3 regions of the Marinomonas sp. 15G6-16 genome follow, and region 2 is predicted to be linked to each of the others. Evidence: predicted binding sites of a transcription regulator. Region 2 holds the regulator's gene; each other region holds the start of a gene.
What was found. The regulator FNR, encoded in region 2, switches genes on or off when oxygen is low (the NO sensors DNR and NnrR bind a similar motif). The targets are predictions, from matches to a motif close to TTGATNTANATCAA.

Region 1 (10,825 bases), 150 kb from region 2:
AATGGTTGGCGTAACGATTTGCGAATTTATTCCTCGCCAAGACTTATTGACTTACCTCGACGCTATCCTTCGTGTTTATAACCAAACAGGAAACCGTCAGAACAAGTACAAAGCTCGTATTAAAATCTTAGTAAAAGCACTAGGTATTGATGAATTCCGTAAGCGCGTCGATGCTGAATGGGCTCACTTAAAAGGAACAGAAAGCACGGTTCCTATGGCGGAATTTGATCGTTTAGCAAGCTTCTTCTCTGAGCCAGCTTACGAAAACTTAGGAAACAATCCTGCTAGCCTAACAAGCAAATTGTCTGAGAGTGCTGGTTTTGCTCGCTGGTATGAGCGCAATACTTTTGCTCACAAAAAAGCAGGCTACCGAATTGTTACTCTTACGCTGAAAAAGGCAGGCCAAGCACCTGGTGATGCAACAGCAGATCAAATGCAAAAAGCTGCGGATCTTGCCGATAAGTTTAGCTTCGGCGAGCTACGCGTAAGTCACGAACAAAACCTAGTCCTATCGGATGTTCGTCAAGATCAACTTGCTGAATTGTGGGATGCTGCAAAAGAAGCAGGTTTCGCAACGCCGACCTTAGGCTTGTTAACTGACATGATTTGCTGCCCTGGTGGTGACTTCTGTGCTCTTGCCAATGCGAAATCCATCCCGATTGCAGCACAAATTCAAGACACGTTTAACGATCTAGATTACCTTTATGATCTAGGTGAAATTGACCTTAACATTTCAGGCTGTATGAATGCTTGTGGTCACCACCACGTTGGTAATCTAGGCATATTGGGTGTAGATAAAAAAGGCGAAGAGTTCTACCAAGTTTCCATCGGTGGTGCTTCTGGACACGATGCCAGCATAGGTAAAATCTTAGGGCCTTCCTTTGCTCAAGAAGAGATTAGCGGTGTTATTCAAAAGCTAATGGATGTTTATGTTAGCAACCGTTCAGAAGACGAGCGCTTCATCGACACTTATCGCCGTATTGGCATCACACCATTTAAAGAGGCCGCTTATGCCAAAGCTAATTAAAAACGGTGAAATCATCGACAATGCTTATGTTTGGTTAGACAGCAATGAACAAGAAGTGGTACCAAACGGTATCGTTTCTGTTCAAAAATGGCTAGCTGAAAAAGACACCATTGGTTCAGTTGCAGGCATTTGGCTTGATGCTGGCGACGGTGTGGAATGCTTAAGCGACATCAACCTAGATCAATTTGAAGTCATTGGCATCAATTTTCCAGCGTTTGCAGATGGCCGCGGATTCAGCTACGCACGCCTTTTAAAAGAGAGATTGAATTACCAAGGTGAAATTAGAGCCTTAGGTAACTTCATCCCAGATCAATTAGGTTATCTTTTAAGAGTTGGATTCAACAGCTTCCAGTTTAACGAAGATGTAGATTTGGAAAAGGCGTTAGATTTACATCGCCCTTTCTCTGTCGCTTACCAAGGTGACGTTGCTGATCCACGACCTATTTTCTTGCGTCGATAGGCAACTAACTCCGACCTACAAAGCAAAAGCTTTACAATAAAATATCCATAAAAGGCCATTACGATGGCCTTTTTCTATTGCGTATTGCACCACTCCTGATTATCGTTACTAAATAACTCAAAGTGATTGATTTGCTGAAGGAACTTAATGTGTCTAGAAAATGTGTCACTAGCCTATTAGCTGGCCTACTACTCTCCACCTCTGTTTACGCTGAAACTGTCTATGTCTCTGATATTCAATTTGTTGCTATTCGAGAAGGCCTCGATAACAGCACAAGAGCGGTAGAAAGAGGATTAAAAAGCGGAACACCATTAGAAATTCTCGAAAGAAGCGAAGGCTACAGCAAGGTTCGCACTCCTAGCGGTAATGAAGGCTGGGTAGCTGATTACTTCCTTAGTGAAGACACAGTAACTAGAGATAAAATGAGCGCCCTACAGAGCCAAGTTAATCGAGTCACGGAAAGCAGAAACGACATTGCAAACACGCTCAAAGCAAGCCAACAAAAAATCCAAGAGCTCATTCAAGAGAACACTCAGCTAAAAAACAACAACAGCGCATTGGAGCAAGAACTCAGCGACCTTGCAGAGATCTCCGAAAAAGCCAAAGAGATTGTCTCTAAAAATGAAACCATCAGTTACGAAATGGCCAGCCTAAGACAGCGTACTAATGCTGCAGTGACACAAGCGAATCAGCTACAGAAATCCAATGATCAAAGATGGTTTATTATTGGTGCTGGAACCCTCTTTGGCGGACTATTCTTAGGCATCCTACTACCATCCTTACGCCGCAAAAAAGCAGGTACAGGTTCTTGGTAACAAGAACACTTATGAAGTAAAACCTCAGCCTCTTTAGTTACAAATAATCCAACAATTAAAGAGGCTAAAGCCTATTTTTAAATCCAACTCTTGTTTATTCCGCTAAAAACCCAGTACAGCACGGGCAAAAGCAAAGTTTTAGCCTCTCATTTACTCTGTTTTTGGCACTTAAAAAACATTTATGCGTTATTTCTAGAATGCTTTTCACAGCCCCCTTTCTTTAATCCTATAAAATATAATAGAATAGCGCGAAATACTTGGCCACAAATGTAAAAAGCCTTGTATAATAGCGCGCAAATTTCGTCCTCAATTATTTAGAGTAATGTAATGGCTGACTTATCAAAATACAGAAACATCGGTATTTTTGCTCACGTTGACGCGGGTAAAACTACTACCACAGAACGTATTCTTAAACTTACCGGTATGATCCACAAACTCGGTGAAGTACATGAAGGTGAGTCAACTACTGACTTCATGGAACAAGAAGCAGAACGTGGTATTACTATCCAATCAGCAGCAGTAACATGTTTCTGGAAAGACCATCGTTTTAACGTTATCGACACACCTGGACACGTTGACTTCACAGTAGAAGTATACCGCTCCCTTAAAGTTCTTGACGGTGGTGTTGGTGTATTCTGTGGTTCTGGTGGTGTTGAACCACAATCAGAAACAAACTGGCGCTACGCAAACGAGTCAGAAGTAGCTCGTTTGATCTTCGTAAACAAACTAGACCGTCTAGGCGCTAGCTTCTACCGCGTTACTAAACAAGTTGAAGACGTACTAGGTGCGACGCCTCTTATCATGGTATTGCCAATTGGTACTGAAGACGAATTCGTAGGTGTTGTTGACCTTCTAAGCCGTAAAGCTTACGTTTGGGATGATTCTGGCCAGCCAGAAAACTACAGCATCGAAGATGTTCCTGCGAGACATGGTTGATCAGGTAGAAGAATACCGTGAGAAACTAATCGAAACTGCAGTTGAACAAGACGACGACATCATGATGGCCTACATGGATGGCGAAGAGCCTTCTATGGAAGACATCAAACGTTGTATCCGTACTGGTACACGTGATCTTGCTTTCTTCCCTACTTACTGTGGTTCTGCCTTCAAAAACAAAGGCATGCAACTTCTTCTTGACGCAGTAGTTGACTACCTACCTAGCCCAACAGATGTTGTTCCACAAGATCTTACTGACGAAGAAGGTAATCCAAACGGCGAGAAAGCGCTTGTTGACGCTAACGAACCTTTCAAAGCTCTTGCTTTCAAAATCATGGATGACCGTTTCGGTGCCTTGACTTTCGTACGTGTTTACTCTGGTAAACTGAACAAAGGCGATACGATCCTAAACAGCTTCACAGGTAAAACTGAGCGTGTTGGTCGTATGGTGGAAATGCAAGCGGATGACCGTAAAGAAATCAACTCAGCACAAGCTGGTGATATCCTTGCAATCGTTGGTATGAAAAACGTACAAACTGGTCACACTCTTTGTGATCCTAAGCACCCATGTACTCTTGAAGCGATGGTTTTCCCTGAGCCAGTAATCTCTATCTCTGTTACTCCTAAAGATAAAGGTGGTAACGAGAAAATGGGTATCGCGATCGGTAAAATGGTTGCAGAAGATCCAACTTTCCGCGTAGAAACTGACCAAGATTCTGGTGAGACTATCCTTCGCGGTATGGGTGAACTTCACCTAGATATCAAAGTAGACATCTTGAAGCGTACCTACGGCGTAGACCTAATTGTTGGTCAGCCTCAGGTTGCTTACCGTGAAACGATCACGAAAGAAGTTGAAGATACTTACACGCACAAGAAACAATCTGGTGGTTCTGGTCAATTCGGTAAGATCGATTACCGTATCAAACCAGGTGAGCTAGGTTCTGGCTTCACTTTCTCTTCTTCTGTTGTGGGCGGTAACGTACCAAAAGAATTCTTCCCAGCAGTAGAAAAAGGCTTTAAGTCTATGATGGAAGAAGGTGTTCTAGCTGGCTTCCCAGTACTAGACGTTGAAGTTGAGTTGTTCGACGGTGGATTCCACGCAGTTGACTCCTCTGCTATTGCCTTCGAAATCGCTGCTAAAGGCGCTTTCCGTCAGTCTATCCCGAAAGCTGGTCCTCAGTTGATCGAGCCTATCATGAAGGTTGACGTGTTCACTCCTGATGATCACGTTGGTGATGTTATCGGTGACCTTAACCGTCGTCGCGGCATGATCAAAGACCAAGAGAAAGGCGTAACTGGCGTACGCATTAAAGCAGACGTTCCTCTTTCTGAAATGTTTGGTTACATCAGTTCTCTACGTACAATGACATCTGGTCGTGGTCAGTTCTCTATGGAGTTCTCTCACTACCTACCATGTCCTGCAAACGTAGCAGAAACAGTAATCGCAGCTCAAAAAGAGAAGAAAGAAAAAGAAAAGAACTAATTTCTGATTCTCTTTCTCTTCAAAAAAACCCGATGCATCGCATCGGGTTTTTTTATGCTTTCTAAAAATTGGGCACAAAAAAAGAGCACCCAAAAAGCACTCTTTAGTTCTCGAAATAACCTAGGGAAGGTACGAACACGTCCTGGATATTAAAACGGCACAGGATACTCCCGAAATACAGACATAACATCCGCAAGAACCTCATCAGACAAAGCCAAGTCAAAAGCACTCATATCTTCTTTCAACTGTTCTAATGAAGTCGCACCAACAATGGTTGAACTTACACCATCAACCTGATCACACCAAGCCAAAGCCAACTGAGCCGCACTCAAGCCATGCTTCTTGGCAACCTCAACATATCCAGCAACCGCTTTCTCTACTTGTTGAGTATCGCGGAACAGACCATTGCGCTGCGCAAAGCTCCAACGACTACCTTCAGGGCGAGCACCACCAAGATACTTGCCTGTTAACGCACCCGCAGCCAAAGGTGACCAAGGTAAATAGGCAACGTCTTCATGAACGCAATTTTCAATCAAATACGGCCAGTCTTTCGCATGTAATAAGCTAAACTCATTTTGAATCGAAGCCACTCTTGGCAAGTTATACTTATCACTTAAGCGAATGTATTCATTAATTCCCCAAGTGCTGTCATCAGACAAACCAAAATGGCGAATTTTCCCTGCTTTAATGCACTTAGCAATGCCTTGCAAAATATCAAGCATTTGAGCCGAGTGGGCATCACGATCCACATTAGAAAACGAAATATGACCTGGAAAATGCTTCGCAAAATGCGGTGTCGTACGATTTGGCCAATGAAGTTGGTATAAGTCAATGTAATCTGTTTGCAAGCGCTTCAAAGAAGCATCAACAGCAGCGACAACAGCATCACCCGTAATTGGTCCGCCATCACGAATATAGTGTAAACCCGGACCAGCAATTTTCGTTGCCAAGATCATTTCGCCACGACGAGACGCATTACGAGATAGCCAGTCACCAATGATGGTTTCTGTTTTTCCATAGGATTCAGGAGTCGGTGGAACAGAATACATTTCGGCGGTATCAAAGAAATTAATACCGTTTGCTAAGGCATATTCAATTTGAATATCAGCATCAGCCTGATTATTTTGAGTACCCCATGTCATGGTGCCCAAACAAACTCGAGAGACCTCTAAGCCTGTTCGACCAAGTGGCGAATATTTCATCATTTATGTCCTTTATATTTGAGTGACACATTAAAAGCGCCACAAAATAAATCAAAGGATCAATGTAATAAAATTTTCGCCATCAAGCCAGTTTTATCAATGAAAACAATAAGGAGCTTAACTTTAAGGTTTCGATTCCAACAAGGGTTCATATCGCTTGTCTGTTAATGTTTTCAAGAAAGCAACAATGGCATCCACTCTTTGATCTGGTAAAGCTGGGCCTACTTCTAAGTCCGCAAAGTCTATATTCTCTGCCACCTCAGGTTCACCCCAGGGCTTCCCCGTTTCAGGATTAATGGTGCGAGTTGGATTGTTGTATTTATCGTAAAATAGAACCACTGTACGTAAATCCTGAAACACACCGTTATGCATATAAGGCCCTGTGACCGCGACATTCCTCAAGGAAGGCACTTTGAACTTACCTGCTTGAGACGGGTCTGTAATCTCTGGATGATCCAATAACCCTTGATCAATTAAGCCATTATTGTGAGCCGTTAAAGGCGCATTGGCAGGCACACCTATGTTGCGATACTCAAAGTTTGTAAAGGTTTCTTGATCATAAAATGGAGAAGGATTTAATTGATGACAAGCATTGCAATTCGTAAACTGCTGAGAGAAGAATAATGTCTTACCCAACTCTTCTTCTGGTGTAAATTTATCCTCGCCACGCAATACACGGTCGTATTTTGAATCAAAAGGCATAAATAGAGCCGTTTTTTCAAAAGTGGCAATCGCATCCGCAATGGCGACATAACCCTTCTCTGAGTCTTCTAAAATTCCGTCACCGTATAAATCATTAAACAATGACACATATCGCTGATTTTCTTTTACTCTATCAACAACCGCAGCCCCATCAGGCAACGCCATTTCCAGAGAATTCACAAACGGCCCTTGTGCTTGCTCCACTAGATCAGACGATCGGCCATCTAAAAATTGACCACCACGATATTCACCATCTTTCATACGATGAAATGGCGGGGAAAAAGCCGCATAAGCTGCCGTCGGTGTATTACGAGTTCCTACCGATTGGCCATCACTACCCAATGAAACCGCACCAGAAAAAACATCGTTTCTTCTATCGACAAAGCCATTCGCAATATCGTGACAAGTCGCACAGGATTGATTCCTCTCTTTTGATAGATTTGTATCAAAGAACAATTGAGAGCCTAAAAGCGCTTTAGGGTCTGTAAGCGGAATCGGAAGTTCGTGGGTAGCTTTAGTGGCTTTAGGTTGAGGAGCAACCTGCTTAGGTTCACTGCATGCAGAAAGAAATAGAGAAACGGCAATCACACCAAGAGAAAAGCGTAGCATTGTATTTTAGCCATCAAATAAATAAGTCGTGGAATAATACACCCATGCCGAATTTGAGTAAAACGCGGACAATTATTCTCATTAACTTAGACGTAAAAAAAGCGCCCAACTAGATCCAAATCAAGAAAATAGTGAGGCGCTTTCTCAGTGCAAGACGAAAAGTTTAATTCTGATCAGGCAAGGTAACATTCAACTCTAGCACCGAGCAATCGTCAGTGTTATCAAGCTGTATTTGGACATCTTCACTGCCAATTTGCACGTACTTACGGATAACATCAATAATCTCTTGCTGCATCTGAGGTAAGTAATCAGGCTGATGTCGCTTAGTACGCTCGTGAGCCACAATAATTTGCAAACGGTCTTTTGCTACAGAAGCCGAACTAGGTGAATTTTTACTTTTAAAGTAATCAAAAATGCCCACTCTAACCTCCTAACAAACGTTTTATAAAACCTTTCTTCTGAACAGTCAAAAAGCGTAAAGGACGCTCTTCACCCATCAGACGGTCTACTGCATCCATGTACGCTTGGCCCGCTTCAGATTCTGTATCCAAAATAACAGGAGCGCCTTGGTTTGATGCTTTAAGCACGGCTTCCGATTCAGGAATCACACCTAACAAAGGAATCGCTAAAATGTCTTCAACATCAGAAACACTCAACATCTCACCTAGCTCAACACGCTCAGGATGATAACGAGTCAATAATAAGAACTCTTCGATTGGCTCAGCACCCTCTTCTGCTCGTTTAGACTTGCTTTGCAAGATACCAAGAATACGGTCAGAGTCACGAACAGATGACACTTCAGGATTGGTCACTACGATTGCAGCATCAGCAAAATACAAGGCCATTTGAGCGCCTTTTTCGATTCCTGCTGGCGAATCACAGATGATGTAATCAAATTCTTTAGAAAGCTCTTCCAAGACTTCCTGAACACCTTCTATTGTTAAGGCGTCTTTATCACGAGTCTGAGACGCTGGAAGGATATACAAATCCTTAGTGCGTTTATCCTTAATCAGGGCTTGCGTTAAAGTTGCTTCCTTGTTGATGACGTTTACAAAATCATAAACAACACGGCGCTCACACCCCATAATCAAATCAAGATTTCGTAAGCCCACATCAAAATCGATAATGACGGTTTTATGCCCTTTCAACGCAATACCAGTACCAATTGCTGCACTGGATGTTGTCTTGCCGACCCCCCTTTTCCTGAGGTGACCACTATAATTTTTGCCAATGTTATATCCCCCGATAACCCCAAACAGAGTACATCAAAATAATCTAATAAATACTAAAGCGGTGTAATTTCCAAACTATCGTCAACTAATAGCACTTGAGCGCTATCTTTCCAAACAATATCTTGCAACGCATCGCTCAACATAAAATTGCCTGCGATTGAAACCAGTTCAGCCTCCATACTCTTACAAAAAATTCGTGCTTCTGTATCTCCTTTTACACCAGCCAAAGCTCGGCCTCGTAATGGGCCATACACATGAATGTTGCCATCGGCCAAAACCTCTGCCCCTGCACTGACTTGAGCTAAAATAATCAAATCGCCTTCCGCGTAAACTTGTTGACCAGAACGAATTGGCTTAGTGACAACTTTAGTTGCTTGAGGCACTAAACGCTCTTCCACAACTGTTTTTACAACGACATCTGGACTTACTTCTTCTTTTACTTCTGGCACGGTTTGTATCGCCCGCGCTTTGCTGGCAGGCAATAATGGAATGCTAACTGAGCCTTTCCACACAGGTAAATTTTCAGGATGACAACGCCAACCGATAACGCCAAGCCCAAGAGTACTCACCGAGCGAATTAAAGCTTCAAATTCATCTAGGGTAATGCCGCGCTTCATTTTTGAAATATCAATAATGATAGGAGCCTGATTAAAAAAATGTGGCACCTGTTCAATTTTTTCTTTAGGTGAAAAGTAATGTCATCTAGCGAAAATGTCTGAACTTCTAACAATATTGTCGTAACAACACTTCCTTTGAGTTGGAAGCCTGAGTCTGCCATGCAAACAGTCCTTTTTTTAAATTCTTTAGTACGGCTAATTCGTATAAAAGACACGAATCATCTTGATTAGCATACAGAAATCTATTCTATCAAGCTGAATGATTAAAGAAAGACACCAAAACAGAGTCTTTACACTCTCTCAAATATTGGCCTTGCTCTCTAATAGTGCCAAGAATAACGCATAATGCTCAATAATAAACTAAACTTTAACCATTTGATTTGTTTAAATTTTTACAACTTACTTACATACTTGTTCCCATTAATCTGGGGAAAACTTTTGCACCATAAAAAACCGTTGTAAAAATGATGTTTAATCCGCCGAATGTACAGCAAATTCAGGTGCTAAACGACTCACACCTAAGCCACTTTGCTTCGTCAGCTTAATTTGCACAGGAATACGTTCTTTTAATGCACTAATATGGCTGATAATTCCAATGGTCTTCCCTGAGGAATGTAAGTTATCCAAAGCATCTAAAGCAGACTCTAATGTTTCACTGTCCAAAGTGCCAAATCCTTCATCCAAAAACAAAGAGTCGATACTGGTTTTATGGGAAACCAAATCAGAAAGTGCCAACGCTAACGCCAAGCTCACCAAGAAAGATTCTCCGCCAGACAAGGTTTTTGTGTCCCGAGATGCATTTGCTTGCCAAGTATCCACCACGGCCAATGACAAAGCCTCTTCCTGTCTTTTCAGCTGATAACGACGATGTAACACATTCAGATGCTGATTTGCCAAATATACCAAATGATCCAAAGTCAGGCTTTGCGCAAAACGTCGGAATTTCGCACCATCCGAAGAACCTATCAAATGATTTAATCGTTCAAGATGAACCACTTCTTCCCGCAAAATTCGCAATTCTTCTACAGACGCTTTTGCTTGCTCTCGACGCTGCTTTTCCTCTTCAATCTTATTCGCTACTTCCCCCCAATTACGATTAAGCAATTGTCGCTGATTTTCTAATTGCTCAACCAACGCAGATAACTCCTCAAGAGAGTTTGTGTCTATTACATCACTTATGGGTTTGTTATTAATGTGTGACGCTAAAGAAGCTTCCGCCTGCTTTAGCAATGCAGCTTGTCGCGTGTTTACATCCTTTAATTCGCTATAAGTCTGTTGCAAAGCAATAAGCTCATCATGAGATAAACACGCCATCTTCCAGGATGAAACATCTTCAAAACCTTTCTCTTTAAGCACACCTTGCCAAGCAGACTCTGCCGTTTCCAATTCAGCTTTTAGAGCTTGCAAAGATTTATCAAGCGCCTTCAACGTCGCCTCTGATGCAGCCAATGTTTTCTGAATCTGTTCGTGCTCTTTTGAAAGAGAATCTAATGCTGATCGGCTGGATTCTAAAGACGCCTGAGCATCAGAACGATATTGAGCAAGTGTTTTCTCACCTAACTTTTCAAAAAGACTCTTATCAATCGCTGCCAGTTCATTTTTCAAATCAGTTAGTTGAACTTGTATTTGCTCTAGCTCTACAGCATTGTCACTCACACGTGATTCTAACGACGTGATTTCATAACCTAACTGGTCAACTTGCTGGCGCTGTATATCAAGGTTGTTCTTGGCCGCTCTCCATG
Region 2 (10,825 bases):
AAAGGCAAAGAACTAACAGAAGCCCAATGGAAATCTGTGATTCGTCATTTGATTGCCTATGAATTCATATCATTAGGACAGTCTCAAGTATTTACTGTACATATTAATGAAAAAGCGCGTGATATTTTGAAAGGTAACACCCAAATAATTCTACCTAGTGAACATTATTATCCGACTTTAAACGAAACGGAGTTAGGTGCCGATCATATACGTTGGCATAAGGTACTTGCTTGGAAACAAGGCCAAGATACGTTCGATTTGAGCGATTCTCAGCTCAGACTCATCTGCACACATAAGCCAAAAACGGTAGCATCTTTAAGTCGCTTAACGGGGCTTTCTAAAGAGCGAGTGTCGAGATTTGCCGATACTCTTATTGATATTATTCATCAAGAGGAGGCTGAAAAAGATAATGCCTTATGTCCTTAAACTCTGAAAACCTTCATGCATTGAATGCTGTCATTGAGGAAATGAACCGCTGCTTTGATAAAGCAGATCATTTTTTCAATCATCATTTTAAACGCTCTAGCTGTAATCTTAAGCAAAGGGGAAGGGCGGCAGGTACGGCGCATCTCCAAAAAAACGAAGTGCGTTTCAATTATTTCATGTATTCCCAAAATCCTACTGAGTTTCTGGATACAGTAGTCCCTCATGAAGTAGCTCACATTATTGTGTTTCAAATATATGGAAGCACGGTCAGACCCCATGGCAAAGAGTGGCAAGCTGTTATGTCAAAAGTATTTGGTATTCAACCAAGTAGGACACACACTTTCGAAGTCCCTAAACCTAAAGTCAGCTATGAATACATATGTAAATGCAGTAAGCATCAATTTACACAGCGTCGTCATAATCGAGCTGAAAAAGGCACGGAATACATCTGTAAAATTTGTAAATCCAAATTAGAGTTTAAAAGTCCATCTGTTCAATGCTAGGTTTGCCTTAGGAAGTAGGATTTTTCATGCACTTTTGCTTATGTCTTTCATTTTTAATGCGAAAAAACTATTGTTATAGTAGAATCATGGCGTTTTATTTGCAGTGTATATATGATGGATTTATCGACTAAACCTAAAGAAAAGCTCGAGCTTAACAAGCTCCAAAAACGCCTTCGCAGGCTGACAGGTCAGGCTATTGCTGATTTCAATATGATTGAAGATGGCGATAAAGTTATGGTGTGTTTGTCTGGCGGTAAAGACTCTTATACTATGCTTGAGATCCTTCGAAATCTTCAAGCCAGTGCGCCGATCAACTTTAGTATTGTTGCGGTCAATTTAGATCAAAAACAACCTGGCTTTCCAGAGCATATACTACCTGCTTATCTAGAAGAGGTTGGTGTAGATTTCCATATTCTAGAACGAGATACTTATAGTATTGTTAAAGAGATTGTCCCTGAAGGTAAGACTACATGTGGTCTGTGCTCTCGTTTAAGACGAGGATCACTGTATGGTTTTGCTGAAGAAATTGGTGCAACCAAAATCGCACTTGGCCACCACAGAGATGACATTCTTGAAACTTTATTCTTAAACATGTTTTTTGGCGGCAAACTCAAATCTATGCCACCAAAGTTACTCAGTGATGATGGAAAACATGTTGTTATAAGACCACTTGCTTATTGCAAAGAAAAGGATATTGAAGCCTTTTCAATAATGAAAGAATACCCAATTATCCCATGTAACCTTTGTGGCTCTCAGGAAAACTTACAACGACAAGTTGTGAAAGATATGCTTCAACAGTGGGAAAAAGAATACCCAGGCAGAACAGATTCAATGTTCACGGCCATGCAGAATGTTGTGCCATCACATATGGCAGACACTGAATTATTTGACTTTAAAGGTTTGAAAAAAGCTGAAGACGCTATGAACCGCTTAAACATTATTTCTCTATAGGATGATAGAAATGAATCTTACATATAAAACTCTATTATTAACTGTCGGCCTTTTAGGTGGTTCATTTGTTCATGCCTCAACTGCTGGTGTGAGTTTGACCAACGAAACAGTGAAAGGCGATGTCAATTTAGATATGGGGTCCTTTGGTTTAAATGCTGGCGTTACCAATGATCTTGACACAGATAGCTCTACTGCCCATGTGGGTTTGACCGTTCAAGACTCAGAAGGTGGAAATGGACCTTTGGAAGTCGGTGTTGGTGCCCGTTTATCCATTATTGATACCAATGTTGGAAGTAACGATGAGGTCTCAATTGCATTAGGCTTAGGTGGTTGGTACCGCTATACACTTCAACAGGCAAACCGTTTGAGCATTTACGGCTCCTTATATTACTCACCTGAGGTATTGTCATTTTCTAACTTAAATCATACATACACATATGACTTCCGTCTTGAGTATATGACAATGCGCAATGCTCGAGCTTACATTAGTTATGCAAACACCGTGGTTGTATACGACGATAATAGCCGCGCAGAAATTAACAAAGGCTTCTCTGTTGGTGCCAACGTCGACTTTTAAGTAAGTAGACTTCTGAGCAATAAAAAAGGTGGCTCTAGCCACCTTTTTTATTGGAGATTAAACGTTTATATCAATCGCCATCGTACGCACAAAGACTAAAAACAGGTACGTCACTTTCACGTAATTTTTCACTACCACCTAAATCTGGTAAATCGATAATTGCAGCGACTTCTTTGATTGTCGCACCTTGTCCAGTTAGCAATTTAATAGCGGCAAACAAAGTACCACCTGTTGCAATTAAATCATCGAACAAAAGTACATTATCGCCAGCTTTTACCGCGCCTTCTTGTATTTCAAGCTCAGCTTCACCGTATTCTAAAGCGTAAGCTTGAGAAACAGTTTTACCTGGGAGTTTTCCTTTCTTGCGAATCAGGATAAGAGGCTTTTGCAGCTCATAGGCCAATACTGCAGCAATCAAAAAACCACGAGCATCAATACAAGCAATATGAGAAATATCAGAGGACATGTAGCGGTGAACGTAGGCATCAACGACCATTCTCATTCCTTTAGGGTCACTAAAGATAGGAGTAATATCACGGAAGCTGATGCCTTCTTTTGGCCAGTCTTCTACTGTTTGGATTAGTGACTTAACGTAAAAATCATCGTAGAGCATATTCAGTAACGCCTTAATTTATTTATCAAATGTTGGCGATTTTACCACAATCACTCGCAATCCCAACGAGTTTTTGCATTTCAGGGAAATTGACTATCTCAATCTCTTTACCATCAACATGAATTAGCTCATTTTTTTGAAAGCGAGTAATCACTCGACTTACGGTTTCAACAGCTAAACCTAAGTAGTTTCCGATTTCGCCACGAGACATAGAAAGTCGAAACGCACTGGCAGAGTAACCACGCTTTTTAAATCGATTGGACAGATTCAATAAGAAGGATGCGACTTTTTCATCGGCATTTTTCTTCCCTAGTAAGACCATCATCTGTTGATCATCCGATATTTTTCGACTCATTACCTTAAATAACTGATGTCTCAAAGAAGGAATTTGGGCAGATAGTTCTTCTAAATGAGTAAAAGGAATCTCACAAACTGTTGTGGTTTCAAGCGCTTTGGCAGAAACTGGATAGGTATCTGAATCCACGCCACTTAAGCCAACCAACTCACTAGGGCAATAAAAGCCTGTGATCTGCTCTTCACCAACGGACGTTATGTTGAAAGTTTTCAATGTACCTGAACGTACAGCATAAACAGAATCAAATTTTTCACCTTGGCGAAATAAAAAGTCACCTTTTTTTAATGGCTTTTTGCGCTCAATAATTTGATCTAGTTTATTGATATCCTCATCAGCTAAAGCGATCGGAAGGCAAAGTGCACTTAGGCTACAATTCTGACATTGAGACGTAAGTGTACTATTAAATCGTGTCTGTGCGTGTGTTACTGACATGTGAATCTCCCTGACCTGATGTTATATAACTTTTGAGTATTTTATATTGTTGTTTAGGTACTTATCGAAAACCATACAAATACAGCGAATAAGTAATCTACCACGTTCTGTCACTCGGATAATGGTCTGCATTCCATTGTCCTGTATTTCAATCATACCGTCTTCAATCATTGAGGTAAGATTATCTACCTCTTTTGAGAAATATTCAAAAAATCTAATATTATTCTTTTGCTCAATTGTCGTAGTATTTAATTCAAATTGAGAAATAAGGGTCATAATAACTTGATGGCGAATACGGTCATCAGAATCACTGATATAGCCTCGACTAATCGCCAATTGGCCTTTTTCAATACTACTTCGATATAGGCTTAAATCAGTATGGTTTTGGATGTAAACACCACTTAGATCGCTGATGGCAGACACACCAAATGCCACTAAATCAGTTCCAGCGTGAGTTGTATAGCCTTGGAAGTTTCTTTGCAATAAGCCCTGCTTTTGTGCTTTTGCAAGACTGTCATTAGGTTTTGCAAAGTGATCCATTCCTATGTACTCATAACCCGCATCGATAAGATACTCAATGCTCATTCTTAGCAACTGCACTTTGATGCTCGGAATAGGAAGGCTATCTTCAGGTATCCTTTTTTGTGATCTAAACCTTTCAGGCAGATGAGCATAATTAAACAAAGAAATGCGATCAGGCGATAATGCAATGACTTTATCTAGGGTATCTCTGAAACCATCAAGAGATTGATAGGGAAGACCATAGATCAAATCAAAGTTTATAGATTTAATATTCATTGCACGGGCGTCTTCAACCAATTGAGAAACGGTTTCAAGAGATTGAACTCGATGAATCGCCTCTTGTACTTTGTTGTCAAAGTCTTGAACGCCAATACTAATTCGATTTATGCCCATTTCAGTTAGCAGTTTTAACTTAGAGGAGGTCACTTCTCTTGGGTCGATTTCGATGCTGTAATCTTGTGAGCCATCATTCACTAGGTTGAAATACTGGTTTATTGTTTTGAATAAATCTCTAATCAGATCCTCTGTCAAAAAGGTAGGTGTGCCTCCTCCAAAGTGCAATTGTGTAACTTTTTTAGAATGGTCGAGCATCAGACTGCGAAGCCTCATTTCCTCACCAAGAAGTTCGACATATTCTGCGCCTTTTTCATACTGCTTCGTCACAATCTTATTACATGCGCAGTAATAACAAAGATGCGCACAGAATGGGATATGAAAATAAAGGCTCAACGCTTTATCTGAAGGCATCATCATCTTGTCTATTAAGGCAATCTTACTGATACCAGAATCAAACTGCGGCGCCGTTGGGTAGGATGTGTATCTAGGTCCTGCCAAATCGTATTTATTAATAAGAGAAGAATCCCAAATCATGTTGTATTCCTATTAAAATTTCTAATAGCAGTTTACTCCTATGGTCTGGGGCTTTTTCTGACACAGGTCAAGATATGCCATCTCTGTAAAAATAAAATCAGTCTCTAAATAAGATTGGATAAGGCCTCAAGCGCTCTTATAATCACGATAACTTAATTTTTAGTGCATAAATTCATGAAAAATATACCTTTATATCTCGCTCATGGTGCTGGTGCGGGCCACAGCAATACCTTCTTAAATGATCTAGGTAACGCGATTTCAGCCAAAATGAATCAGCCCATTATCCCCGTCACTTTTTCTTATATGCAGGAAGTGGAAAGCACGGGAAAGAAAAGGCCGCCGCCACCTTTTAAGCGCCTTATTCCAGAATTCTCCGACTGTATAAAAAATGAAGTTGCTTGTGTTGTTGCTGGGAAATCAATGGGAGGACGTGTTGCTGCACAGTTGTCGAAAGAGCCTATGGTAAAGGCGGTTGTTTGCTTTGGTTTTCCTTTTTATCCAGCTGGTAAGCCTGAAAAACACAGACTTTCTTTCCTTGAGAATATGGAAGTTCCTTGCTTGATTATCCAAGGAACACGAGATCAACTTGGTTCTTATGATTGGGTTAAGCAGCAATCACTGCCTGAAAATGTCAACATTGTTTGGATTGAAGGTGCTGACCATGATTTTAAAGTGCTAAAGAAATACAATAAAACAGCCACTGAAACCATTTCGAATATGGCTGATATTACACAAACTTGGCTTATCGATATTCTGTAAGCCGTTTTACATTTAACCTATTTGAAGAAGATCGATAAAAGAGGATTTATATGGAATACCAAGCAGTGTTTGATGCAACAGGCTTACTTTGTCCAGAGCCAGTAATGATGTTGCATGTTGAAATGCGAAAAATAGGTGCGAAAGATGTACTTAAAGTAATTGCTACTGATCCATCAACAACACGCGATATCCCAAAGTTTTGCCAGTTTCTAGGCCATACGCTGGTCAATCAAGAGCAAGAAGGTGACACCTTTTTCTACTGGATAGAAAAGAAGCAGAGCTAAAAAAATGCCTTCATATTTTTATATGAAGGCATTTAAAGGGCAAAAACCACGTTTAAATGTTAAGGAAGGTACGAACAAGTCCACTGGCTTCAGCGTGTGGATAAACCTTTATTATTCGAGGCAAGTTTCGCAGTCCAATATGAACATATTGGCAAGAAGCTTAACAAAGAATAAAAAGTGTTTAGCTCACGCCCTTCGGGTCTTTCAGAGAAACACCCTCTCTGCGTTAAGAGTGATTGAAAGGTATTAACATTCCTACTCACTCTTGCCTTGATAGACCGTTTCTCTGATAAGACTGAAGTTTAGAAGACTTATTCGCACCTTCCTTAAGCAACTTTAAGTCTTTTTGCTTGAAACTTTTGCCCTAGAATCGCACTGTGGTATGTGTGCTCGAAGCTAGAAAAAGCAACATCAACGTCTAATCTCAACTGACGTACAATGTCATTAGATGAAATCAGACCACGAATTGTCTTTGTGTTTTCATCAATAACCAGCAAGTGCTGAAGAGGGTTTTCTCTTTGGCTGTACAAAAGAGACTCTATGTCTGAATTTTTTAGGGATGAATAAGACAACGCAAGTAGCTCTTCTTTTGGTCTCATTAAGTCAGCAACCATAAGCTCAGATCGTTTATAGCCTTCAGCAACCATTTTAATGAGAGCGTCTTCAGACAAGTCTTCTAAACTAATAATACCAACAAAGTGGTTGTCTTCATCAACAACGATTTTCATGCGGACATGTTCTTTCTTCATTAGTTTTACAAGTACATCTGCACGAGTATTTGCTTCAATCACCCTTGGGCCGGCTTTATCAAAGTCTGTAAATACAGATAGTGCGGATGAGTAAATAGTAATATTCTCGATTACTGCAGGCCAAGTAAGGTCGTTAACGCTTTTTGTAGAAACATAAGTAAGTGTTTTCATAGTAAAACCCCATTAAAAAAATAAATGAATGTGAAATATGGGTGAGTTATATCAATGAAAACGGGGGAGCCCTTGGACTAATATTACTATTAATGCTTTCTTTGTTGGGAAAGTAATAGTAAGAGGAGAGTGTACTAGTAAGTTCGAAAAAACGTTTTCTAATACTAAAAGATGAAGCTATAAAATTATTGTCAGAGTCTAACTCTTGATCTGGCGCAATGACTTCATTAAAACGCTGCTCTACACTAGGTTCTAACCATCGCAACTGGCTTACTTCCTGAGCATTCGCACGCTGAGATATCGTCAATAAAGACGATAAAATCACGGCAATGATCATTAGAAGTTGAGCAGTCATAGTTATGGCAAACCTTTATATGTTAAGTAGAAAACTACTTCATTTAATATATGCCTGCCGCTTTTTAAATCCTAGTTATTTTTTATAAATGACCTTTCTTTCCACTTTTAATGTTAAAACTCAACGCTTTCTTATTGCTATAAAAAGAAAAAAGAGCCCAAAAAGGCTCTTTTAATGCATATATCTATATCTTGTTAAGCAGCTGGAAGCATGATCGTTGCTTCACCTGTAACAACAACTTTACCTTCGCATTCACAAACTGTTTTAAGAGTAGCACGGCGTCGACGCTCATTGATGTCTGTTACTGTAACGGTAGTGACAACTTCTTGGCCGACAAAAACAGGCGAGCGAAATTTCAGTGTTTGCTCAAGATAAATACAGCCTGGCCCAGGTAGTTTTGTGCCAATAGCGGCAGAAATAAAACCAGCCGTTAACATGCCATGAGCAATGGGCTGCCCAAATGATGTTGTTGCCGCATACTCAGCATCCAAGTGAACAGGGTTAGTGTCGCCCGTTACATCTGCAAAAGCTTGTACATCAGCCTGAGTGACAATTTTGCGGTACTCAACACTTTGGTCAATGGAAAGTTGTTCTAATGTGTATCCAGAAGTCATTACCTATCCTTATATTGCAATTTAACGCTATGGTACACTTTCGCCACATTATTCTTAAGAGGTATCTATGGTTAAGTTGGTGATTTTTGATTGGGACGGTACCTTATATGATTCTATCGACACAATTTGTCAAAGTATGCTGCACGCAGCGCAATTAGCTGGCGCACCAGATCGCAATAAAGAAGACGTTAAAAACATCATTGGTTTATCACTTGATAAAGCGGTTCAGGTTATTTGGCCTGAATTGCCCATTGTTGAGCGCAATACAATTATCGAGCATTACAAGCAAACTTATGTGGCAAAAGACCAAACTCCGCCCAATGCGTATGAAGGTGTTATTGACACCTTGAACAAACTCCAAAACGCCAATATTAAGTTAGCCGTTGCGACGGGAAAAAGCCGTCGAGGCTTAGAGAGAGTAATGGGACTTACAGGAACCAAGGATTATTTCATCGCTACTCGATGCGCAGATGAGACGCAATCAAAGCCACATCCTCTAATGCTAGAAGAATTGTTGGCAGAACTTAAGTTAACGCCAGATCAAGCAATCATGGTTGGAGATACAGAATACGACCTGAACATGGCAACAAATGCTGGGATGAAAAGCGTAGGAGTCACTTATGGCGCTCATGAAACAGTTCGTTTGCAAGCTTGTCGGCCACATGCGCTAATTAGCAACTTTGATGAACTATTAGATATTTTAGGATTATAGAAAATGGCTTGGACGGAAGACGAAGATCAAAAAAAATCTCACGAGCAAGATATAGATAGCGCTCAAAAAAAGAAGCTGAAAAACCTAAAGAGGCAGTAGAGGCTACTGAAAACCTGGCCGATCCAAATAAAGAAATTTGGTCTCTACTTGAAAAAACCTTAAGCGAAAACATTGTTGAAAAACGAAGAGCGAGACGTTGGAAAATATTTTTTCGATTATTCGCTTTGGCCATTACGATCACGGTGATATCCACGTGGATTATGCGGTCTAACCTACCGGAAGTTGGATTTGAAGGGGATGTCGTTGCTGTTATTCCCATGCGCGGTGTGATCGGAGCGGATTCAGATATTGAGTCGTATGAATTTGTAGGTTTGATTGATAGTGCGTATCGCAATCCGCAATTAACTGCCGTGGTTATTGAGATGAACAGCCCTGGCGGCAGCCCTGTACATTCCGGCATCATTTATGATGCTATTCAAGAGAAAAAGGAAAACTATCCGGACACGCCTATCATTGTCGTTGTTGAAGATATGGCTGCGTCAGGAGGTTATTACATTGCGGCGGCCGCCACTGAAATCTATGCAAATAAAGCCAGCCTTGTGGGTTCTATTGGGGTAATTTCTTCTGGTTTTGATGCGAGTGGCTTGCTTGAAAAAATAGGTGTTGAGCGTCGTACTTTTACTGCTGGTAGAAACAAAGCTTTCCTTGATCCTTTTGTACCAATGACAGAGGAAGCAAAGGATAAATGGCAAGCCGTGTTAGATGAAACCCATCAACAGTTCATTGATGCGGTCAAAGAAGGTCGCGGTGATAGATTAACCATCACAGACGATGTGTTTAGTGGAATGGTGTTTACTGGCCAGCAAGCGGTCAAAATTGGTCTTATTGATGGTCTAGCAAGTGTGCAGAATTTATTAAAGCAGCGCTTCCCAAATGCCAAACCTGTTGTGTATGCACCTAAGCAAGAATCTTGGAAAGAGCTTGCGAAAGAATTGGGCGTTGAAATGGCGACCAAAATAATCAACACAAGCAGCATTCAATAAATTCTAGCTGTAATCATAAAAGCTCCTTCGGGAGCTTTTTTATTGCCTGTTGCTACCCAATGCCTAGTACCAGGTTTGTCAGTTTAATTTGTTAGAGAAAAAGACAAGCAGAGGGCGAACGTCAGTAAGTTTCCATTAAAAGATATATTTGATAAAATAATTATCTTATTTATTTTAATTAAATTTAGGCAATTCCATGGCCCGAAAAGCGAACATTTCGAATGAAGAAATCCACCAAGCATGCTGGGAGCTTCTTGAAAGAAACAGTTTCCCAAATATTCCAAGGGTCGCAGACTTCTTCTTAAGCAAAGACGGTCGACGCTGTTCCAATACAACTCTCATGAAGGCGATTGCTGAATGGGAAGGCATGTACAAAGAGCAGCAAGAACATGAGTTTAAAGATTTAGATGCATTGCTATTGCCAGCCTTTAAGAACTTATCAAGAAATATAACCAAGAGTTTTAGAATACTTCTCGATGAAAAAGCCGCAGATCTTGAAAAACATCAAATACAAAAACAAAATGCTACAGAAGGTGGTTATTTATCGTTATCTAGCGCCTTGGTTGAGCTTCAGCAAGCGCATGAAGAAATTGAAGAACGGCTCGCTAGTGCAGAACGAAAAGTCCTTGAACTAGAACAGCAAGCTTTATTACTCGAACAAAAAAACCAAACTCTAGTGGCTCAAAATCAAGTACTAACAAAGCAACTTGAACAAGAAAGAGAGGAGAGCACTGAGCTTCGACTTAACTTGTCACAAAGAGAAGTAGATCTAGCCAAACTGGACAATAAATTGACCCAAGCACTGGAAGAGAAACAGCACGCATTCAACGAAATTGCTCGCTTAAAAGAAGAATCTAATAAGCAGGAAGAACAAAATTGGGCGCAAATC
Region 3 (10,825 bases), 790 kb from region 2:
AGAGCGTAAGCTTGTTTTCTTTTTCAGTATAATCTTCATAAATAGGGTGGCTTAATGTCATCCTATTTTCTTTCAAGTATCTGTTGGAACTTTTTCAGGTGCTCATTTTCCAAGTGGTTCTTATCTTCTCTCGGTATTTTTATTATGACTAAAAACTTTGCTCCTTCATGTGATCGAAACCAACAACCAATTTTAGATCAGCTTGTGGTGCATTTTCAGGGTTGCCAGCAAGTGCTTGAGGTGGGTTCTGGTACAGGTCAGCACGCGGTATTTTTTGCCAAGCATTTACCTCATTTAATCTGGAATACCAGTGATATGTTGGAGAACCATGACAGCATTAATGCATGGATGAAAGAAGCAAACTTAAGCAATGTGATAGCACCTTTTGAATTTCACTTTGGTAAGAACGATTGGCCGGATCTTCCTTTAGATGGCGTATTTACAGCGAATACCACGCACATCATGCAGCGTGATCAAGCAAAGTTGATGATGAAAACAGTGGGTGAAAATTTACCTTCCGGTGGCGTGTTTTGTCAGTATGGACCGATGAATGTAAACGGCGAATATACCAGTGAAGGCAATCGTGAATTTGACCAAAGTTTGAAAGCAGGCGGTTACGGTGGAATTTGTGATATTGCAGAATTAATGGAATGGGCAGAGAAAATGGTGCTTGTTGAAACCATTCCTATGCCAGCAAATAACATGCTATTGGTTTGGAAGGTGGCTTGAATTTGGGCTTGAAGAACACCATCCTATGATGCTGCCTGCTGTGTTTTAACAGGCGTTTTATATCACTCATTAATATTTTACATCTGAGGTTTAAGATGACGAATTCTCCCATTCAAATAGTTTGTCAAAGCTGCCATACAAAAAATCGTCTGCCAAAAGAGAAATTGAGTGATAAGCCGCTGTGCGGGAAGTGCGGTAACCCTGTACTTGCCACTCATCCTATTGTGGGAAGTGATGCCAATTTCAGATGTTATATTACAGAGAATGCTTTGCCTGTGGTGGCGGATTTTTGGGCTTCATGGTGTGGGCCGTGTCAGCAGTTCGCGCCTATTTTTGAACAAGTCGCAGGAGAAATGTCTACGCAAGCCTGTTTTGTGAAGCTAGACACAGAAAAGAATCAAATGATCGCTGGTGGTTATAATATCCGCTCTATTCCTACGCTTATGATCTTTCATCATGGAAAAGAAGTAGCTCGCTTGTCTGGCGCCTTGCCAAAAGCGCAATTCAAGCAATGGCTTGCTCAGAATTTACCGACTATTTAACCGTGTTTTATAGCGTTTAATGTTTCGTCCGGATATTAAACGTCAAAGTGTAACTCAACGAATTTCTCGTATAGGGCTTCTTCGGTTTCTCTTCTGTTTGGATCCGGTTTCACACAATCGATAGGACAGACAGCCACACAGGTGGGTTGGTCATAATGACCAACACATTCTGTGCATTTGTCTGGATCAATAAGGTAAATCTTAGCACCCATAGTAATGGCTTCGTTAGGACACTCTGGTTCGCACATGTCGCAGTTGATACAACGATCATTGATTAATAATGCCATTGCTTGTCTCTATGCTGTTTTGCTTGCATGAGGCTGGCGAGTGGTTTGTCCTTCCGAGAGATTTCTCAGTAAGATTCCCATGGATGCATCGATACCTTGAGGGCAAGGAATGTTAACGATGTGACCACTGCCTTTGGCAACCTCGATGGCTCGTCCTTGTTTATCGTTTAGCTCTGCTAGCTGAAAAATAACATTTCCTTTCGGTGTCATAAGCTCTAATGAGTCGCCGACGCTAAAACGGTTTTTCACTTCTATCGTAAGAGCGTTGTTGTTAGTTGCGATGACTTCACCAACGAATTGTTGGTGCTCGCTGATGGAGTTGCCTGTGTCGTAGTTTTGCATTTCCACATGACGATGACGTTGTAAAAATCCATCGGTGTAACCTCGGTGAGCTAGGTTTTCCAGAGTGTTCATCAGTTGATTGTTGAAGTCTTTTCCTGCAACGGCATCGTTTATTGCTTGACGATAGACTTGCGCGGTTCTAGCGCAGTAGTAAAAAGACTTAGTGCGACCTTCTATTTTTAACGAATGAACGCCCATTTTCACCAAGCGTTCAACGTGTTGAATGGCGCGTAAATCTTTTGAATTCATGATGTAGGTGCCGTGTTCGTCTTCAAACGCGGGCATGTATTCATTGGGACGACCACGCTCTTGTAATAAGTAGAGCTGATCCGTTGGTTCTTGGATTTGCACGGCAGAGGTTTGAGAGTGTGTAGACGAATCGCTGCTGGCGATAATTTGTCCAACCTCGTCTTGTTTGGCGTCGTGAGCATTGTATTGCCAGCGACAAGCATTGGTGCAAGCGCCTTGGTTAGGGTCGCGTTTGTTCATATAACCAGAGAGCAAACAACGGCCAGAATACGCCATACATAAAGCCCCATGTACAAAGACTTCGAGTTCCATATCTGGCACTTTTAGACGAATTTCTTCGATCTCATCTAAAGACAATTCACGAGATAGAATGACGCGGGAAATACCTTGTTGCTGCCAAAATTTTACGGTTGCCCAATTCACTGCATTGGCTTGCACCGACAGATGAATTTGTTGATCTGGAAAGGCTTCTCGAACCATCATAATTAAGCCTGGATCTGACATGATCAGCGCGTCTGGATTGAGTCGGATGACAGGCTCTAAATCTTGAATGTAGGTTTTTAATTTGGCGTTATGGGGGGCAATGTTACTCACAACATAAAGCTTTTTGCCTAAATTATGTGCTTCGTTAATGCCTATTTCCAGCTTTTCTAAATCAAATTCGTTATTGCGCACACGAAGAGAATAGCGTGGTTGCCCCGCATAAACCGCATCGGCGCCGTATGCAAAAGCATAACGCATGTTTTTTAATGAACCGGCTGGAGACAATAATTCTGGCGTAAACATAACACTCACTGATCGATGAAAAAACGCGCAGTTTACCTGCCCATTTATTCAACTCAAGATGTGTCGCTAGGATTGTTTGTTTAACTCATGGCGATTTGATTTAGGTCAAATTCTTATTGTATCGATAGCGAATGAATGCATTTTTGGAAGGTGTTTTAAGTAAAAAAAGCCCCGCAAGTGCGGGGCTATAAAACTAGAGAGTAGCTAAGGAAGCCACGCGCTGTTGCTACACAGCATTCTGATCTAATGAAGTCGATTTCAATACTTCATCAAGATGCAGCCAGGTTTCGACAACGGTGTCAGGGTTAAGAGACATGCTCTCAATGCCCTGAGCCACAAGCCAATCTGCGAAATCGGCGTGGTCAGATGGGCCTTGCCCACAGATTCCCACGTATTTGCCTTGTTTGCGGCAGGCTTGTATCGCCATCGTTAGCAGCTTTTTCACTGCTGGATTTCGTTCGTCGAATTTGTCTGCGATTAAGCCTGAATCGCGGTCAAGTCCGAGGGTTAATTGGGTTAAGTCATTTGAGCCGATTGAGAAGCCATCGAAGTATTGAAGGAACTCATCCGCCAATAATGCATTCGAAGGCAGCTCGCACATCATGATGACTTTCAAGCCATTCTCGCCACGAGCCAAGCCTTGTTCTGCAAGTAGCTCAGTTACCTGTTTTGCTTCTTCTAGCGTACGTACAAATGGAATCATGATTTGTACGTTGGTTAAGCCCATTTCGTTTCGGACTCGGCGAATGGCTTCACACTCTAGGGCGAAGCAATCACGGAAGGAGTCGTCGATGTAACGAGCCGCACCTCGGAAACCAAGCATTGGGTTTTCTTCGTCTGGCTCGAACAAAGGGCCGCCAACAAGGTTGTGGTATTCGTTCGATTTAAAGTCGGATAAGCGCACGATCACAGGCTTTTGCGAGAAAGAGCAAGCCAGTGTGGCAACGCCTTCAACAAGCTTATCGACGTAGAATTCGACTGGACCTGTGTAGCCAGCGATTCTGTGATCAATTTCTTCTTTGAGTGCTGGCGCCATGTCTGCGTAGTTGAGCAATGCTTTCGGGTGAATGCCGATCATGCGGTTGATGATGAACTCCAAGCGAGCCAAGCCAATGCCTGCGTTCGGTAGCATGGCGAAATCGAAGGCGCGATTCGGGTTGCCTACGTTCATCATGATTTTGACTGGCAGTTCTGGCATGTTGCCCACTTCCGATGTAATGACATCGAATGGCAATTCACCTTGGTAAACAAAGCCCATGTCGCCTTGAGCACAAGATACGGTGACTTTTTGTCCGTCTTTTAAAACCTCAGTGGCATCGCCACAGCCAACCACAGCTGGAATACCAAGTTCACGGGCAATGATGGCCGCGTGACAGGTTCGCCCACCACGATTGGTGACAATCGCAGACGCACGTTTCATGATGGGTTCCCAATCTGGATCGGTAATGTCAGTGACCAATATATCGCCCGGTTGGATGCGATCCATCTCTGCAATCGAAGACAGAACTTTCACTTCACCTGTACCGATTTTGTGACCAATGGCTCGACCAGTCATCAGCACTTGAGAAGTCTTTTTCAGGTTGTAGCGCTCCATGCTTTGGGCATTACCTTGGCTGCGTACGGTTTCTGGTCGTGCTTGAACGATGTAAATTTTTCCATCGATACCATCTTTCGCCCACTCAATGTCCATCGGGCGTTTGTAATGGTCTTCGATGATGCAAGCTTGTCGAGCAAGATCTTGGATCTCGTCGTTGGTAAGGGCGAAGCGGTTTTGGTCATCCAATGCAACGGGAACGATTTTGACAAATTCGTCATCGCTGCCAGCTTCGGCGTATTCCATTTTTTGAGCTTTACTGCCAAGGCTTTTGCGCACAACCGACGGGCGATTCGCTGCAAGGGTTGGCTTGTGAACATAGTATTCGTCTGGGTTTACCGTGCCTTGCACGACCATTTCGCCCAAGCCGTAAGCGGCCGTAATAAAGACCACTTCATCAAAACCTGATTCTGTGTCTAGAGTAAATAAAACGCCGGATGCACCAATGTCACTGCGTACCATTTTTTGAATGCCAGCAGACAATGAGACGCCTTGGTGTTCAAAGCCTTGGTGAACACGGTATGAAATCGCACGATCATTAAACAAAGACGCAAACACACGCTTGATGGATGCTTTAATGTCAGCCAAACCAACGACGTTTAAGTAGGTTTCTTGTTGGCCTGCAAAGGAAGCGTCTGGTAAATCTTCTGCCGTCGCAGATGAGCGTACCGCGAAGGATGTGTCGCTGGCGTTGTCATCACACAATAGGGCGAAGGCGGCTTCAATTTCTTGGTCGAATTCTTTAGAAAAATGGGCTTCTTCAATCCATGCTCGGATTTGCTCGCCTGTTTTGGCAAGTGCTTGAACATCGTCCACATCGAGAGCATTAAGTGCATCGTGGATTTTATCGTTTAAGCCGCTTTCTTCTAAGAAGCTTTGATATGCGTAGGAAGTGGTCGCGAAACCGTTAGGCACTTGAATGCCAAGGTCTGTCAGATTAGAAATCATTTCTCCCAAAGAGGCGTTTTTGCCGCCAACTTCACCGACATCTTCTAAACGAAGATCTTTGAACCACTTCACAAATTTGCTCACAAGAAACTCCTATTATTTTTATGAGAGAAGGTTGCATCACCCTAATATTGGCTAGGCTGAGCGATACCTTCTATATTTTTGGCGGGTTGCCAACGAGATATCAGCGTTTATTCCTAGAGGTTGGTAGTGTTTCTCTAGCAATCTTGGTGCTTGTCAAAACGCTGTGTCTGGGGTCATTGTATGTAGAGGCGTTGCTTTGAATAAAATCGATTATTCGATGTAGTTTTATTTCAATCGAAAAAATAAATGTCGTTAGATAACAACAAAACAGGTGAAGACGGATGAAAGTGTATTTTGTTTCAGACGGGACAGCGATTACCGCCGAAGTGTTTGGCTCAGCGATGTTGTCGTTTTTTGATGTGGCTGTGGAAACCCAAAGCGTGCCATTTTTGGTGACAAAAGATCAGGCAAATGGTTTAAAGCAACAGATAGATTTGGAAGTTGAGCAAGGTTTGGCTTTGTTGGTTTTTTATACTATTTCTGATGTGGGAATTCGTGAGATTATTCAATCTTGCAACTGTCATTGCTACAACTTGTTCGGTGATTTGTTATCGCCCATCGAGCAGGCGTTGGGTGTAAAAGCACAGCCAGCGGCGCAGAAAGCTCACGGCATGAAAGAGGGCGTTTATGATGGTCGTATCGACGCTATTAATTATGCTTTAGCAAACGATGACGGCGTTTCTGTTAAGAACTTCCAAGAAGCCGATATTATTCTGCTTGGCGTATCTCGCTCTGGGAAAACGCCAACCAGTTTGTATTTGGCGATGCAGTATGGAATTAAGGCGGCGAACTATCCGATCACTGAAGATGACTTTTCTTCTTCTGGGTTGCCTAAAGTTTTAAAAGAGCACAAGAAAAAACTGTTTGGTTTGACGATCGATGCCCAACGCTTACATGAAATCCGTACGGGAAGAATGGCGTCTAGCAAATACGCTTCCGCTCGACAATGTCGTTATGAAGTGGATGAGGTGGAATCTATTTATCGGCAAGAACGGATTCCATTTTTAAACTCGACTAAGCTTTCTGTGGAGGAAATTTCCACCAAAGTCATGGCGGAGATGAATTTAGTGCGTCACAGGCAGTAATTATGAATGGCTGATCTATCGAATAATTCGATTAATGGCCTGTTTTGGGTGAAAAATACCGCAAAAGACTTGTGTAAAAGTCAATTTACCAAGACAAGAAGTTAAGGCGTCAGGTCAAAAAAGCCTGAAATATCGAGCAAATCCATCTTTTTGTTGTGTAATTACGAAATAACTCATCATAAAAGATGAAGATAAGGCTAAGTGCTTTGCTAACTTGGAGAGTATTTAATCAGAATGCTCTATAATATTGACTAATTGAACGTGTCAGAGGTTTGGGGCAAGAGATCACCAAACGAGGCAGATGTTCTAAATAATAAGATGTTCATATTTGAATTGTATAAAAGAGAGACGTCTTATCGAGAAACCAAGGATAACTATACATTGAGTAATAAAAAAATTAACGACCCACACATGCAACGAGAAGCGTCTAAGTACGATAACCCAGTACCAAGCCGCGAATTCATTCTAGAGTTTTTAGCCAGCCAAAATACAAGCATTGGTCACCTTGATCTATGCGAAAAGTTCGCGCTTACCGGTGAAGACGAAATAGAAGCTCTTCGCCGCCGCTTGATCGCCATGTGTCGTGATAACCAGTTAACCAGCAATCGTAACGACGAATATAAGCCGCTTTTAGAAAGTGAGCTGATCGAAGGTTACGTGCAAGGAAACAAAGAAGGCCACGGTTTCTTATTGCGTCCAAGTGACGACGATATTTTCTTGTCTGCCCGTCAAATGCAAAATGTGATGGACGGTGACAAGGTAAAAGTGCGCCTTTCTGGTCGTAGCGTAAAAGGTCGTTTAGATGGTGTTGTGGTTGAGGTGTTAGAACGTAAACACACTCAAATGGTTGGTCGTTACTATTTGGAAAGCGGTACGGCTTTTGTTACACCAGAAAATCCACGCATCGCCCAAGACATTCAAATCACCACAGATTCTGGTTTGGCACCAACTCACGGCCAGTATGTTTTAGCTGAGATTGTCTCTTATGCAGAGCGTGGTAAACCTGCTCAAGGCCTTGTGAAAAAGATCTTAGGCGACTTTATGGCGCCTGGCGTTGAGATCGAAGTCGCTATGCACCGCTACGAAATTCCGAATGAGTGGCCAGCGGCGGTTGAAAAGCAGATTAAAAACTTTGTTGCGGAAGTGGCAGAAGAAGACAAAGCGAATCGAGTGGATTTACGCGATACGCCATTTGTCACGATTGATGGCGAAGACGCGCGTGATTTTGACGATGCAGTGTATTGTGAAAAAACACCAGGTGGTTGGAAGCTGTTTGTTGCCATTGCTGATGTTTCGCATTATGTGAAAAAAGATTCGCCATTGGATGAAGAAGCGATTGTTCGTGGTAACTCTGTTTACTTTCCTGGACGCGTTATTCCAATGTTGCCAGAAGTCTTGTCGAACGGCTTGTGTTCATTGAACCCAGACGTTGACCGTTTGGCGATGGTTGCGGAAATCTCTTTGACTTCCAGAGGCAAGATGCGCGGCTTCAAATTCTATGAAGGTTTGATCCGTTCACACGCTCGTTTGACCTATTCTAAAGTCGCTAAAATGATCGCTGCTGAACCAGAAGAACAAGGTTTAGAATTGCGCGAGCGCTACAAGTCGATTGTTTCTCACATCGATGACTTAAATGGTTTATATCACACATTAAAAGGCGCTCGTGATGAACGTGGTGCAATGGAGTTCGACACTGTCGAAACTCGCATGGTGTTTGATGAAAACTCTAAGATCGAACACATTGTTCCAGTAGAACGCAATGACGCTCATAAGCTGATTGAAGAATGTATGCTGTGTGCCAACGTAGCAACGGCGGAGCTTTTGATTAAGTCTGATTTGCCTGCGTTATTCCGAGTTCACGAAGGGCCAAAAGATGATCGCTTGTTAACCTTGCGTACTTATCTTGGTTTGCTTGGCTTGGAATTAACTGGTGGTGCTAAGCCGACACCAGCCGATTACGCTATGTTGTCCGAAACGATTAAAGATCGTCCTGATGCTCGTAGTATTCAAACTATGATGCTTCGTTCTATGTCTCAGGCCGTTTATCAAGCAGATAACATGGGGCACTTTGGCTTGAATTATGAAGCCTACACACACTTTACTTCGCCTATTCGTCGTTATCCTGATTTGTTAGTGCATCGTGCGATTCGTTATTTGATTCGTGGTGAAGGTCGTCCTGTTGTGCGTCAGGTTCATCGCGTAAAAGGCAGTCCAGAGCTTAAAAAACGTAAAATATATGGCTACGAACATGCGGATATGGACGGCTTTGGTGATTCTTGTTCCGTGACAGAGCGTCGTGCTGATGAAGCGACTCGCGATGTGGAAGCATGGTTGAAATGTCAGTACGTTGAACAACATCTTGGCGAACCTTTTGATGGTGTTGTGACGGCGGTGACTTCGTTCGGTTTGTTTGTTGAGCTACAAGGTTTATTCGTTGATGGTTTGGTGCATATTTCCGGTCTTGGGCAAGATTACTTTGTTCATGATATTGAACATCAAGCGATTGTCGGTGAGCGTACAGGACGTGTTTTCCGTCTTGGTGATTCGTTGAAAGTGCGTGTTTCGAGTGTGAATTTGGAGCAGCGTAAAATTGATTTGAGCTTAGACGACACAGCGCCAAGAGCTCGTAAGAAGGTTGAGCGTAACGATCAAACCGAGCTTGAAATGCAATTGGCTCAATTGCCTCCTATCGAATTAGGCGGTCGCTCTAAGCCGAAAAGCTCTGTAAAAGGTGCTGATGCGAAGGCTGAATCGGGTAAAGATTCTAAAGAGTCGAGCGGAAAAGCGAAGAAAAAGCGTCGCCCTCCTGTTTCTAAAGGTAAGCGTATCCGCCAGAAGAAATCGGCATCTGCTGCTTCGGCTAGTAAACCTTCTGCTTCTGCGGCGAAAAAACCGAAGAAGCCGAAAAAGCCAAAAAAGAGCAACGCTAAGCCTAAAGCGAAAGATTGAGTAGAAACTCGAAGTACGACACATAAAAGAATAGAGTAAATAATGTCAGATTTAGAATGGATATACGGTATTCATGCCGTGGAAAATGCGTTGACTCAACAACCTGAGCGCGTGAAAGAAGTACGTTTTCAAGAAGGCCGAGACGATAAGAAAAATCAGCGTTTGGTACAGCTTTGTAAAACTAATAAAGTGCGTTACAGCATTGTTCCCCGTCGTGATATCGACCAGTTGTTCACTAAGAATAAAGACCGCGTTGTACACCAAGGTGTTGTGGCTTTTACCACAATGACCAAAGCCGGTAACGAGGCAGATTTGCATACCTTGGTTGCGGGCTTAGAAGAAAATCCTCTGATTATTATTCTAGACGGCGTTACTGATCCGCATAATTTAGGTGCTTGTTTACGAAGCGCCGATGCAGCAGGCGCTCATGCGGTTGTTATGCCAAAAGACAATTCCGCGCCATTGAATGCGACAGTAAGCAAAGTTGCCTGCGGTGCAGCGGAAAGCATGCCTGTTTTCTCTGTCACAAACTTGGCTCGCACCATGAAAAAGCTCCAAGACCAAGGTGTTTGGATTTTTGGCACGGCGGGTGAGGCAACGCAAACGGTTTATGAACAAGATTTCACCATTGGCACTGCGATCGTAATGGGAGCAGAAGGCGAAGGTATGCGTCGTTTAACCAGAGAGCAATGCGATTATCTTGTTAAGTTGCCAATGGCGGGTGTTGTTTCAAGCCTGAACGTTTCTGTTGCAACGGGCGTTTGTCTTTATGAAGTAGTGCGTCAACGTGCTGTGAAAGCACAAGGATAAGGAGTTTTCGTGTTTCCAAGTTTTACGATTCAATCACCTTCGTCTTCTATTGAAGTTGAGTTACAACAAAAAATCGATACTAAAACCAAACCGTTAGGTGCGTTAGGTGAATTGGAAAATCTGGCTTTTCAATTAGGTAAAATTCAGAACAGCCTAACGCCAGATGTTTCCAAAGCAAAAATGATTGTCTTTGCGGCAGACCACGGTGTTGTCGCACAAGGCATTAGTTTGTTTCCTCAAGAAGTGACGCCTCAAATGGTGATGAACTTCTTAATGGGCGGCGCTGCGGTTAGCGTATTTTGTGATCAACATAATGTGCCTTTGCGTGTTGTCGATGTGGGTGTTAACGCCAAGTTAGACGAACATCCTTTATTGGGTGCGCGCAAAGTTGCTATGGCTTCCAAAGACTTCAGCCAAGAA

Region 1: AC0L46_RS01280 (cytochrome-c peroxidase) is a predicted target of FNR. The motif match lies at 7,345-7,358, and genes of this name have one in related genera.
Region 3: trhP (prephenate-dependent tRNA uridine(34) hydroxylase TrhP) is a predicted target of FNR. The motif match lies at 3,031-3,044, and genes of this name have one in related genera.

The regions. Positions count from the first base shown of each region.
Region 1 covers NZ_CM147916.1:258,155-268,979, forward strand. The annotation lists gene AC0L46_RS01255 (nitrite/sulfite reductase) at 1-1,027, shown strand, start outside; gene AC0L46_RS01260 (DUF934 domain-containing protein) at 1,011-1,487, shown strand; gene AC0L46_RS01265 (TIGR04211 family SH3 domain-containing protein) at 1,637-2,302, shown strand; partial or broken gene fusA (elongation factor G) at 2,630-4,721, shown strand; gene AC0L46_RS01275 (aldo/keto reductase) at 4,871-5,926, opposite strand; gene AC0L46_RS01280 (cytochrome-c peroxidase) at 6,047-7,234, opposite strand; gene minE (cell division topological specificity factor MinE) at 7,398-7,655, opposite strand; partial or broken gene minD (septum site-determining protein MinD) at 7,657-8,465, opposite strand; gene minC (septum site-determining protein MinC) at 8,520-9,131, opposite strand; gene AC0L46_RS01300 (AAA family ATPase) at 9,555-10,825, opposite strand, start outside.
Region 2 covers NZ_CM147916.1:112,509-123,333, reverse strand. The annotation lists gene AC0L46_RS00630 (RecQ family ATP-dependent DNA helicase) at 1-426, shown strand, start outside; gene AC0L46_RS00625 (SprT family zinc-dependent metalloprotease) at 417-929, shown strand; gene ttcA (tRNA 2-thiocytidine(32) synthetase TtcA) at 1,041-1,880, shown strand; gene AC0L46_RS00615 (YfaZ family outer membrane protein) at 1,891-2,457, shown strand; gene AC0L46_RS00610 (adenine phosphoribosyltransferase) at 2,528-3,070, opposite strand; gene fnr (fumarate/nitrate reduction transcriptional regulator Fnr) at 3,096-3,857, opposite strand; gene hemN (oxygen-independent coproporphyrinogen III oxidase) at 3,879-5,249, opposite strand; gene AC0L46_RS00595 (alpha/beta family hydrolase) at 5,424-6,008, shown strand; gene tusA (sulfurtransferase TusA) at 6,059-6,292, shown strand; gene AC0L46_RS00585 (CBS domain-containing protein) at 6,619-7,212, opposite strand; gene AC0L46_RS00580 (MaoC family dehydratase) at 7,762-8,181, opposite strand; gene AC0L46_RS00575 (HAD-IIIA family hydrolase) at 8,249-8,893, shown strand; gene sppA (signal peptide peptidase SppA) at 9,154-9,936, shown strand; gene AC0L46_RS00565 (hypothetical protein) at 10,133-10,825, shown strand, end outside.
Region 3 covers NZ_CM147916.1:906,330-917,154, reverse strand. The annotation lists gene AC0L46_RS04410 (LysE family translocator) at 1-9, shown strand, start outside; gene AC0L46_RS04405 (DUF938 domain-containing protein) at 145-729, shown strand; gene trxC (thioredoxin TrxC) at 825-1,271, shown strand; gene AC0L46_RS04395 (YfhL family 4Fe-4S dicluster ferredoxin) at 1,307-1,558, opposite strand; gene trhP (prephenate-dependent tRNA uridine(34) hydroxylase TrhP) at 1,568-2,935, opposite strand; gene ppsA (phosphoenolpyruvate synthase) at 3,162-5,561, opposite strand; gene AC0L46_RS04380 (pyruvate, water dikinase regulatory protein) at 5,843-6,646, shown strand; gene rnr (ribonuclease R) at 7,028-9,595, shown strand; gene rlmB (23S rRNA (guanosine(2251)-2'-O)-methyltransferase RlmB) at 9,638-10,405, shown strand; gene cobT (nicotinate-nucleotide--dimethylbenzimidazole phosphoribosyltransferase) at 10,415-10,825, shown strand, end outside.